Regions from separate parts of the Roseburia sp. AF02-12 genome, predicted to be linked through region 1. Evidence: predicted binding sites of a transcription regulator. Region 1 holds the regulator's gene; each other region holds the start of a gene.

The links. The regulator HrcA, encoded in region 1, represses chaperone genes, less so after heat shock. The targets are predictions, from matches to a motif close to TGTTAGCACTCNNNNNNNNNGAGTGCTAACA.
Region 2: the regulator HrcA is predicted to act here: its motif matches at 1,894-1,924, upstream of clpB (ATP-dependent chaperone ClpB).
Region 3: the regulator HrcA is predicted to act here: its motif matches at 2,269-2,299, upstream of groES (co-chaperone GroES).

What each region holds. Positions count from the first base shown of each region.
Region 1 covers NZ_QTXS01000001.1:413,182-417,402, forward strand. The annotation lists gene hemW (radical SAM family heme chaperone HemW) at 1-990, shown strand, start outside; gene hrcA (heat-inducible transcriptional repressor HrcA) at 1,197-2,240, shown strand; gene grpE (nucleotide exchange factor GrpE) at 2,261-2,914, shown strand; gene dnaK (molecular chaperone DnaK) at 2,933-4,221, shown strand, end outside.
Region 2 covers NZ_QTXS01000002.1:720,769-724,989, reverse strand. The annotation lists gene clpB (ATP-dependent chaperone ClpB) at 1-1,816, opposite strand, end outside; gene DV740_RS12850 (spermidine synthase) at 1,964-3,544, opposite strand; gene DV740_RS12845 (hypothetical protein) at 3,556-3,867, opposite strand; gene DV740_RS12840 (metallophosphoesterase) at 3,842-4,221, opposite strand, start outside.
Region 3 covers NZ_QTXS01000001.1:278,274-282,494, reverse strand. The annotation lists gene DV740_RS01300 (DegV family protein) at 1-58, opposite strand, end outside; gene groL (chaperonin GroEL) at 249-1,871, opposite strand; gene groES (co-chaperone GroES) at 1,939-2,223, opposite strand; gene DV740_RS01285 (Cof-type HAD-IIB family hydrolase) at 2,456-3,244, opposite strand; gene DV740_RS01280 (glutamate synthase subunit beta) at 3,411-4,221, opposite strand, start outside.

The DNA of each region.
Region 1 (4,221 bases):
CCGGAATATATCACACTTCTTTTAAAACAGATTCAGGTAAGCTTTGAGGTGGAAGCAGATGCAGAGATTACCATAGAATGTAATCCCGGAACTTTAAATGAGGAAAAACTTCTTACCTATAAAGAAGCAGGCATTAACCGTCTCAGCATAGGGTTACAGTCTGCCTTTGATGATGAATTAAAGATATTAGGAAGAATCCATACTTACCGGCAGTTCTTGGAGAATTATAAATGTGCCAGAAGATGTGGCTTTGAAAATATCAACGTTGATTTGATGAGTGCCCTGCCTTATCAGAGTACGGAGAAATTTGTCACCAGCTTAAAGCGTGTCATAGCATTAAAACCGGAGCATATTTCAGCCTATTCCCTGATTATCGAAAAGGGAACACCATTTTATGAAAAATACAAATTCGAGGCAGTGCTCCGGGAAGCCGGAAAGCCGACAGAGCATCTGCCATCTGAAGAGACGGAGTATGAAATTTATAAAAAGACTCAGGAGATTCTTGCAGAGGCAGGTTATGAGCATTATGAAGTATCCAATTATGCAAAGCAGGGGAAAGAGGCAAGGCATAATATCGGATACTGGAAGCGGGTACCGTATCTTGGGGTAGGACTTGGGGCAGCTTCCCTGATTGGAGAAGTACGCTACAGTAATATAAGAGAGATTGAAGCGTATATCAAAGCATGCGGTAATATTTCGGCGAAGGAAATAGATGGAGTACCGGCATTGAATCTCCATGAGAGTGCAGATGCAATCAGCCGCCATGCCCAGATGGAAGAATTCATGTTTTTAGGCCTGCGTATGTTAAAGGGAGTTACAAGAACAGAATTCAAAGAGACTTTTGGCGTGGAAATAGAAGCAGTATATGGCGAAGTCTTAAACCAGCTTAAGGAAGAGGACTTAATCGAGAAAAAAGCCGGTGTAATAAAGCTCAGCGACCATGGCATGGACATCAGCAACTATGTACTCGCCCAGTTTTTACTGGATTAAGTAGTGCGGTGTTGAACCGCATTGAATCAGAACAAATCTAAAGAAAATATAAAATTATAAAATGCTGTTGACAAAAAAAACGAATGGTGCTATCTTAAGTACATAGAAATTAGCACTCTTTCAAGTTGAGTGCTAACAACTAAGAAAAAGCAGTACAAAAAGCTTTTTCAAATACCTATAAAAGTTTCATTTTCAGGAGAACGTGAATGAACGAGAACGAATTAGATGAAAGAAAAACAAAAATCTTAAATGCAATCATTCGCAACTATCTGGAAACAGGTGAGCCGGTTGGTTCAAGAACCATTTCCAAGTATACGGATTTGAACTTAAGTTCCGCAACAATCCGGAATGAGATGTCGGACTTAGAAGAGATGGGATATATTTTGCAGCCACATACATCGGCAGGAAGAATTCCATCCGATAAGGGATATCGCTTCTATGTAGATAATCTGATTGCAGAGAAGGACAAAGAAGTATCCGATATGAAAGAGTTCGTAATTGAACATACGGAGAAGATGGAACAGGTATTGCAGCAGGTGGCAAAGCTGTTGGCGAACAACACGAATTACACCACCATGATAACAGCACCGCAGTATCACCACAACAGCCTGAAGTTCATCCAGTTATCCAATGTGGATGATGAACATATTCTGGCAGTTGTCGTATTGGAAGGCAATCTTGTGAAAAATAAGATGATTCCGATAGAAGAGCCGATAGATAATGAGCATATGTTAAAACTTAACATGCTTTTGAATACACATTTAAATGGATTGTCATTAGATCAGATTAATCTGGGCACCATAGCAGTGTTGAAAGAGAAAGCCGGTATCCATTCCAAAGTCATCAGTGATGTATTGGATGCAGTAGCAGAAGCAATCAGCGAAGACGAGGATTTGGAGATATATACCAGCGGTGCAACGAATATCTTAAAATATCCGGAGTTATCGGATTCGCAGAAAGCAGGAGAGCTTTTAGATGCGTTAGAAGAGAAGAAACAGTTAGTAAGTCTGGTGACGGATAACCTCAGCAATGAGGAGAACGGCATACAGGTTTATATAGGAGATGAATCTCCAATTCAGACCATGAAGGACTGCAGTGTGGTAACAGCTACCTATGAACTTGGTAAAGGCGTGAAGGGAACGATAGGAATTATCGGACCGAAGCGTATGGATTATGAGAACGTCATGGATAATCTGAAAAATTTGAAATCACAACTAGAAGGCATATTTGATAAGCCGAAGAAAGAATAGCATAGAAAGGTGGTAAGAAAGTGGCAGAAGAAAAGAAAGAAGAAGTGCTTGAAGAAGTATTAGAAGACTTAGAAGCAGAGGATGCAAAAAAGCAGGAAGAAGCACAGAATACCGCCTCAGAAGAAAAAGAAGTTGAGGCAGAAGAAAAAACGGAAGATACCGAATCTGAACCGGAAGAAATAGAGAAAGAAGATGAGGAGAAAAAGAAAAGTATCTTTAAAAAGAAAGACAAGAAAGATAAGAAGGATGAACAGATTGAAGATTTAACCGATCGGCTGAAACGTCAGATGGCAGAATTTGAAAACTTCCGTAAGAGAACGGAAAAGGAAAAGAGCCAGATGTATGACATGGGAGCCAGTGCAATCTTAGAGAAAATCCTTCCAGTTATCGACAATTTTGAAAGAGGGCTTGCAGCTGTACCGGAAGAAGACAAAAACAATGGCTTCGTAGAAGGTATGGATAAGATTTATAAGCAGATGATGACAGTGCTGACAGAAGTTGGTGTAACACCGATTGAAGCAGCCGGTCAGGAGTTTGACCCGAATCTCCATAATGCAGTAATGCATGTGGAAGATGAAGAACTCGGTGAGAATGTAGTAGCCGAGGAGTTACAGAAAGGTTACAAGTACAAAGAAAATGTAATCAGACATAGCATGGTAAAAGTAGCAAATTAAGCATAGGAGGATAAGAACATGAGTAAAATTATTGGTATTGATTTAGGAACAACAAACAGTTGTGTGGCAGTTATGGAAGGTGGAAAACCTACCGTTATAGCAAACCAGGAAGGTGCAAGAACAACACCATCTATCGTAGCATTTACAAAAACAGGTGAGCGTCTGATTGGTGAACCTGCAAAACGTCAGGCAGTAACCAATGCAGAGAAAACAATCTCTTCCATTAAGAGACATATGGGAACCGATTACAAAGTAAGCATTGATGACAAACAGTATTCTCCACAGCAGATTTCTGCAATGATTTTACAGAAATTAAAAGCTGATGCAGAAGGATATTTAGGAGAAAAAGTATCAGAAGCAGTTATTACTGTACCGGCATACTTCAATGATGCACAGCGTCAGGCAACCAAGGATGCAGGTAAGATTGCAGGACTTGATGTAAAACGTATCATCAACGAGCCGACAGCAGCAGCACTTGCTTATGGACTGGACAACGAAAAAGAACAGAAAATTATGGTATACGACTTAGGTGGTGGTACATTTGATGTATCTATCATCGAAATCGGTGACGGAGTCATCGAAGTATTATCTACAAATGGTGATACCAGATTAGGTGGAGATGATTTCGATAACAAGATTACACAGTGGATGATTGACGAATTCAAGAAAGCAGAAGGCGTTGACTTATCTACCGATAAGATGGCTCTTCAGAGATTAAAAGAAGCTGCAGAGAAAGCTAAGAAAGAGTTGTCTTCAGCAACAACAACCAATATCAACCTGCCATTCATTACTGCAACAGCAGAAGGACCAAAGCACTTTGATATGAACTTGACAAGAGCAAAATTCGATGAGTTGACACATGACTTAGTAGAAAAAACAGCAATCCCGGTGCAGAACGCTATGAAGGATGCAGGCGTAACCAATGCAGACTTAGGCCAGGTATTATTGGTTGGTGGTTCTACACGTATCCCGGCTGTTCAGGATAAAGTAAGACAGTTAACAGGCAAAGAGCCAAGTAAATCCTTAAACCCGGATGAGTGTGTAGCACTTGGTGCCTGTATCCAGGGTGGTAAATTAGCAGGAGATGCCGGCGCAGGCGATATCCTTCTTCTGGATGTTACGCCATTGTCACTGTCTATCGAGACCATGGGTGGAGTTGCAACAAGACTGATTGAGAGAAATACAACAATTCCTACAAGAAAGAGCCAGATTTTCTCAACAGCAGCAGATAATCAGACAGCAGTAGATATCAACGTAGTACAGGGTGAGCGTCAGTTCGCAAGAGATAACAAATCCCTTGGACAGTT
Region 2 (4,221 bases), on a different contig from region 1:
GTCCTAAGAACAGGAAAGAACCGATTGGCTTGCTCGGGTCTTTGATTCCGGCTTTGGAACGGATGATTGCTTCGGTTACCTTGGTAACGCCCTCGTCCTGTCCAATGACACGTTTATGCAGTTCTTCATCAAGGTGCAGTGTCTTATTTCGTTCGCTCTCAGTCAGTTTTGCTACCGGGATTCCGGTCCAGCGGGAGATAATCTTTGCGATTTCTTCTTCGCTGACACTTTCATGTACCAGTGATAAATCTTCACCTTTGACTTTTTCTTCTTCAATTTCCAACTGCTGCTGTAACTGCGGCAGCTTACCATATTTTAATTCTGCCGCTTTATTTAAATCATAGCTCTGCTCTGCCTGCTGGATTTCATTTTTCAGGCTTTCCAAATCCTCACGCAGCTTCTGGACTTTCTCTACGGATTTCTTTTCATTGTCCCACTGTGCCTTCTTATTCTGGAACTCACTCCGAAGCTCTGCTAACTCTTTCTGTAAGTCTGCCAGACGCTCCTGGCTCAGACGGTCATCCTCTTTTTTCAATGCAGTCTCTTCAATCTCTAACTGCATGACACGACGGTTCAGTTCGTCTAACTCGGTCGGCATGGAATCAAGCTCTGTCTTAATCAGTGCACAGGCTTCATCCACCAGGTCAATTGCCTTATCCGGTAAGAACCGGTCTGAGATATATCGGTTCGAAAGCACAGCTGCGGAAACCAGTGCGCTGTCGGTAATCTTTACTCCATGGAATACTTCATACCTCTCCTTTAATCCACGCAGGATAGAAATAGTATCTTCTACCGTCGGTTCGTCTACCATAACCGGCTGGAATCTTCGTTCCAATGCGGCATCCTTTTCAATGTATTCACGGTACTCATCCAATGTGGTAGCACCGATACAATGCAGTTCTCCACGGGCAAGCATTGGTTTTAAAAGCTGTCCGGCATCCATGGCTCCATCGGTTTTTCCTGCACCGACAATGGTATGCAGCTCATCGATAAAGAGGATAATCTGTCCTTCGGATTTCTTTACTTCATCCAATACTGCTTTCAGACGTTCCTCAAATTCACCACGGTATTTTGCTCCGGCTACCAATGCACCCATATCCAGTGCAAAGAGCTTCTTATCCTTTAATCCTTCCGGAACATCACCACGTACAATCCGTTGTGCCAGTCCCTCTACAACTGCGGTTTTACCTACACCGGGTTCGCCAATCAGTACCGGATTGTTTTTCGTCTTACGGGACAAAATACGCACTACATTCCGGATTTCTGCATCTCGTCCGATGACCGGATCCAGCTTCTGGTCTCTCGCCCTCTCTACCATATCATAACCATATTTATTTAAGGTATCATAAGTAGCTTCCGGATTATCGGAGGTCACACGCTGGTTGCCACGCACCGTAGACAGTGCCTGCAGGAAACGGTCTCTTGTAATACCATATTCCTTAAAAATTTCCTTTAATGCAGGGTTCGGATATTTTAACAAGGATAAAAACAGATGCTCTACGGAGACATAATCATCTCCCATCTGCTTTGCCTCATCCTCTGCACTAATCAATACCTTATTCAATGCCTGGCCGACATAAACCTGGCCGCCGGACACCTTGGTTCTTGCTTCCAGATGGCGGATTGCATTGTCTACAAAATGCTCCTTCTGGATTTCCATTTTCTCAATCAGTTTTAAAATCAGTCCATCTTCCTGCTGCAGTAATGCCACTAAAAGATGTTCCTGCTCGATTTCCTGATTGCCATATTCATATGCTAATTTTTCGCAATCCTGGATTGCTTCCATTGACTTCTGTGTAAATTTCTGAATGTTCATATCTTTCACCTCATTTCCCACTGTGCTATGAACGAATTCCTGTTATTTCTGTTTCCAAGCATAAATATAGCACGCATTATTAGCACTGTCAAGAGGTGAGTGCTAAAATTTTCAGACAATTTTTGTTAATTACTATTTTTCTTATATTTAAAAGGAATTCAGCAGTCCTTTCAGCCCTTCCTCTTTATAAACTCCCTTATAATATGCAACTTCATCTTTTATCATCTCATCAATCACCTGCATTCCAAGAAGTTCCACCGGTGCCTTATCATCTGTAAGAATATAATCGCCCTTTTCATAGAAAACGGTATCTGCCAATACCTCTGTCATCATTCCCTTTAACTCCTGATTTTCAAGCTTGGAAATGTTGTTAGAAAGATTCTTTAAAATTTCTCCATTGTCGGATGCAAACAGTTCCCGGTTTGTAGAGCCTGCCACATCCACAGTATATTCTGTTCCAAATACACTTCCTATGGTGTCGGAAAGATACTGGTTAATATTTCCTTCTTTCTGCCCACGCATGTTCATATTCACCACCATTACGCCATTTTCATTTAAATGCTCTTTTACCAGCGTAAAAAATTCAACGGAAGACATCTGAAACGGAATCGTAATATCCTGATAAGCATCTACCATAATGACATCGTATTTCTTATCGGATGCATTTAAAAATGCTCTTCCATCATAAGTCGTTACCGGCACATCCTCCGAAAGTGAAAAATACTGTCTGGAAAGCTTTGTAATCTTCTCATCAATTTCAACACCTTCCACATTCATATCTCCAAAATATTTCCGGCACTGGGTTGCATAAGTACCGGTTCCCATTCCAAGAATCAGCACATCCATGTCTGATATTTCTTTGTCTTTTAACATAAGCGGTGCCGCCATGGCATAATCATAATACATGCCGGTCAGTTCATCCTGCTTCATATACACAGACTGCACACCGAATAACACATTGGTGGATAAGGACACCTTGTCCTGATTTTCGTATACCTGAAGATAGTTATATACGGATTCCCCCTCATAGGTCAGATTATTTTCCCAGAATGCAAATGAGTCGGAATATCCAAACCCGCAGCACAGTGCAAATATCAGAATAGATGCAACTATTTTCTTCTTTCCGGTATGCGCATTGATAAAATATACGATGGATAATGCCAGTAAAATTCCCGCAAAGATAAGAAATGTAACGGATGTTCCTACTGCCGGAATTGTCACAAAGGTTGGGATAAAGGTTCCAATGATGCTTCCGATGGTGTTAAATGCCCCTAAGGTACCTACTGTCTTTCCGTTGTCATCTAAATTATCAACAGAATATTTTACCAGGGATGGTGTTACCGTTCCCAACAGAAACAGCGGAAATACGAAAATTACCATGCAGGCTGCAAAAGCTGCAATAATCAGGAAATTATTATTTACCGCAAAGATTAAAAGGGCTGATATTCCTATGATAATATATTTTCCCACTACCGGAATTAATGCAATCCAGATTGCGGCAATGATAATTCTTCCATACAGTTTATCCGGGTTCGGTGATTTGTCTGCCGTCCTTCCGCCATAAATATTTCCCAATGCCATGGCAATCATAATGGTTCCGATAATGATTGTCCAGACTATCTGGGAAGAACTAAAATATGGTGCAAGTAATCTGCTTGCGCCTAACTCTACTGCCATCACTGACATTCCTGCAAAAAATTCCGTCAAATACAAAAATAACTTTTTCATATACACCTCTTTTATTTTCCTTCAATATCAATCATAAGATACTCCGACTTACATCCCGTTTTAAACTTAATCGCCCAGTCGGAAATTCCTGATGTTACAATAAAATTCGTATTTTCTCTCTGCTCATATCCATAGACACGGTCATCCGGTGTCATTTTCGTAAGATTCTCAATGGTCATCAGCGGGAATAGCTGTCCACCGTAGGTATGTCCGGAAAGAACCAGATCCACATTGACATTCTGCTGCGCTGCATAATCCTGTGGCTGATGGTCTAATACAATGGAGAATTTATCCGGATCAAGGTTTGCCGTCAGTTCTTCCATTGTGGCTCTTTTTTTCTGCATATTCTTCGGATTTATCCTGTCTTCCTATTATATAGAATTTATCCGCAATCAGTTCTACCTCATCCTGCAGAACATGTACCTGATTTTTTTCTAATTCCACTATCAAATCATTTCCATCATAGCCCCGGTATTCCGGCGGATAATATCCTTTATCATGATTTCCAAAGACATAATATACACCATAAGTCGTATCAAGCTCTCCTAATGCTTTACAGCAGGCTATCATATCTTCTTTTGTCGTATCATCATCCACAAAGTCTCCCACAATCAGAACCACATCCGGGTGCTGCTCCTCTATGGTTTTCATATGCTCGGCAAAGCCTTCCCCATGAA
Region 3 (4,221 bases), 130 kb from region 1:
GCGCTTCTGCCTGACGAATTCCACTGGAACTGTCTGTAAGAATAACTACCTTTCCCATTTTTCTTCCTCCTTGCTGTTCAGACTTCATGTTACACAATGAAATAATTGTAACATATTTTGCAAATCAAAACAACTGCCCCCAAAAAACTAACATCAGGAAAAAAACTGCATAGTAAAACTCCTGACTGCATTATCCGCAGCCAGGAGCTCTCTATCCTTACTTTTCAGTAATATATTTTATTTTCTTATTACATCATTCCCATACCTGGGTTTCCTGCCGGCATTGCAGGAGCATCTTCTTTGATATTTGCTACAACAGATTCCGTTGTAAGTAATGTAGATGCTACAGATGTTGCATTCTGCAAAGCACTTCTTGTAACCTTAACCGGGTCAAGGATACCAGCTTCTACCATATCTACATATTCTTCTGTTGCTGCATTAAATCCGATACCAGGAGCGGACTCTTTTACTTTATTAATAATAACTGCACCTTCAAGACCTGCATTTGCGGAAATGTAATACAATGGAGCCTCCAATGCTTTTAAGATAACCTTTGCACCGGTCTTCTCATCACCTTCCAATGTCTCAGCAAGCTTTGCAACCTCTTTGGATGCATGGATGTATGCAGAACCGCCACCTGCGATGATTCCTTCTTCGACTGCTGCTCTTGTTGCATTCAAAGCATCTTCCATACGAAGTTTTGCTTCTTTCATTTCTGTCTCTGTTGCAGCACCAACACGGATAACTGCTACGCCGCCTGCCAGTTTTGCAAGTCTTTCCTGTAATTTTTCTTTATCAAATTCAGATGTTGTCTCTTCAAGCTGTGCACGAATCTGGCCGATTCTTGCCTGGATTTCTTCTTTATTTCCTTCACCATCAACGATAACGGTGTTCTCTTTCTTAACCTTAACAGATTTTGCACGGCCAAGCTGTGCCATAGTAGCATCTTTTAATTCCAGACCAACTTCTTCTGAAATTACCTGACCACCGGTAAGGATAGCGATATCTTTTAACATTTCTTTTCTTCTGTCGCCATATCCTGGAGCTTTTACTGCTACAACGTTAAATGTTCCACGCAGTTTATTTACAATCAATGTAGTTAAAGCTTCACCCTCGATATCTTCAGCAATGATAAGAAGTCTGGAACCGGACTGAACAATCTGTTCTAACAGTGGAAGGATTTCCTGAATGTTGCTGATTTTCTTATCGGTAATTAAGATGTACGGCTCATCTAAAACTGCTTCCATCTTATCCATATCTGTGCACATATATGCGGAAATGTATCCACGGTCAAACTGCATACCTTCTACCAGGTCAAGCTCTGTCTGCATGGTCTTGCTCTCTTCAATGGTAATAACACCATCATTGGAAACTTTTTCCATTGCATCTGCTACCATGTTGCCAACGCTTTCATCACCTGCGGAAATAGATGCAACTTTTGCAATCTGGTCTTTTCCGGTTACTTTAGAAGACATTGCTGCGATTGTTTCAACTGCTTTTTCAGTTGCTTTCTTCATACCACGTCTTAAAACGATTGGGTTTGCACCAGCCTCTAAGTTCTTCATTCCTTCCTGAATCATTGCCTGTGCAAGAACGGTTGCTGTTGTAGTACCATCACCAGCAACGTCATTGGTCTTGGTTGCTACTTCTTTTACAAGCTGTGCGCCCATATTTTCGAATGCATCTTCCAATTCGATTTCTTTTGCAATGGTAACACCATCATTTGTGATTAATGGAGCGCCATATGATTTATCCAGTACAACGTTTCTTCCTTTTGGTCCGATTGTTACTCTGACTGTATTTGCCAGTTTATCAACTCCAGCCTCTAATGCTGTTCTGGCTTCTGTTCCATATTTGATTTCCTTTGCCATAATTTCTTACCTCTTTCTTCTATTTTCCTATTTTATTATTTGTTTTATTTACCAATTATCAATTCGATTATTCTACTACTGCAAGAATATCATTCTGCTTTACGATGATATATTCTTCGCCATCCAGTTTTACTTCTGTTCCGGCATATTTAGAATAAATAACCTTCTGTCCTTCTTTTACCTGCATGGTAACTTCTTTGCCATCTACCACTCCGCCAGGACCAACTGCGATTACTTCTGCTTCCTGTGGTTTCTCCTGTGCAGCACTTGCTAAGATAATTCCGGATTTGGTTTTTTCCTCTGCTTTTAACTGTTTTAATACAACTCTGTCTGATAATGGTACTAATTTCATGATTCATTGCCTCCTTGATTCGGTCTCTTTGTTTTCTTTCTTTTTTATTAGCACTCATTCAAACCGAGTGCTAACTGATAGTCATATAATAGTTTCTGCGTCTCTTTTTCGCAAGCCTGACCATTTTTTATTTTTCTCTTGTTTCCTTATATTTACTCTTAATATCTCGTTTTTTCTCTCGTTTTCTCACTTTCTGTAATTTGTAACGATTTAATACTTTTTTTAGATTTGTTTATGAAATCAGTCCAAAATGCTCCAATCCCTTATAAATGCCGTCTTCGTGCAATGGTGCTGTGATATAATCCGCTGCTTCTTTTGCTGCTTTGGTACCATTTCCCATGGCAATTCCATGCTGCACATGCTTTAACATTTCCACATCATTGATACTGTCTCCAAATGCATAGGTATCTTCTTTCTCAATACCAAGAAGCTCACAGGTTTTTTCGATGCCGGACGCTTTGGAAAATCCTTTTGGAACAAACTCTGCACATGCCGCATCATGCACCAGCGGTGTGAAATTCTCTTCCAGATGGGAAAGTACCTTAAGATAAGTATCATCCGGTGTGGAGCAGGAAAACTTACTGATTTCCATAATTGCTTCATTTCCCGTTACCGGCAGCAAATCCTCTCCCAATGTCTCTTTTAGTTTCAAGCCATAAGGGTCTTCTTCAAATTCTTCCAGATCCATATACAAATTCCGGCTTCCCTCATATACCGTAGGAATTCCATACTCTTTTAATATATGTATGGTATCCTCTATCAATTCCTGTTCTAATTTTTTATAAAAAAGTGTTTTTCCATCCATCTCTATCCAGGTACCGCAGCCTGCCACAATTCCGTCGAATCCCAGTGTCAGCAATCTTTCATCCTGAATAAATGCTCTGGTTCTTCCGCTGCAGAGAAATGCCAGATGTCCATTTTCCCGCAGCTTCCGGATTGCTTCCTTTGTGCTCTCCGGTATCACAAAATGCTCGTCCCACAATGTTCCATCAATATCAAAAAATACTGCTTTCCTGCTCATTCTCTTTATGTCCTTTCGCTGTTTTCTTCTCGCTCTTTTTGTCACAAGGGTTATTTTATGCCCCAAAAGCAGAATGTGTCAACCACGAAAAAGCCGCCTGCCACAGCTCACCCTCCGGTGCACCATAGTCAGACGACTTTCTTCTATCATTATATTGTAATTTTCATTACTGTACGGAAAGATAAGAATATCCCATCAGACTTTCGTCTACTTCACGGGCTGCTTCTCTTCCTTCACGGATTGCCCATACAACCAGGGACTGTCCTCGATGCATATCTCCTGCTGTAAAGACATTTTCCACGTTGGTCTTGTAATGACCGGCTTCTGTTGCCACATTGGTTCTGGCATTTAAGTCTACGCCGAATGCTTTGGCAATGTAATCTTCTGTTCCAAGGAAGCCTGCTGCAATCAGAACCAGATCACAATCTAACTTGCTTTCAGAGCCTGGTACTTCCACCATCTGCATCCGTCCGGTCTTTTCATCCTTTTTGCCCTCTAATTTTACGGTTTTTAATCCGCAGAGCTTACCGTTCTTGTCTTTTAAGAACTCTTTTACGGTTGTCTGGTAAATACGAGGGTCGGAGCCGAACATGGCAATTGCTTCTTCCTGACCGTAGTCTGTCTTGCAGACTCTCGGCCACTCCGGCCATGGATTGTTCTCAGCACGTTCATCCGGTGCCTTTGGCATCATTTCAAGCTGGATGACACTGGCTGCGCCGTGACGGATAGAAGTTCCGACACAGTCATTTCCGGTATCTCCACCACCGATGATAACTACTTTCTTTCCCTTGGCAGAAATATATTTGTTATCTTTAAGCTCGGAATCTAAAAGGCTCTTGGTAGTTGCCTTTAAGAAATCTACTGCAAAGTAAATGCCTTCTGCATCTCTGCCCGGAGCTTTGATGTCTCTTGGATTCTTTGCTCCACAGGCTAAGATGACACGATCATATTCTTTTAAGAGTTTTGCCGGCTTGATG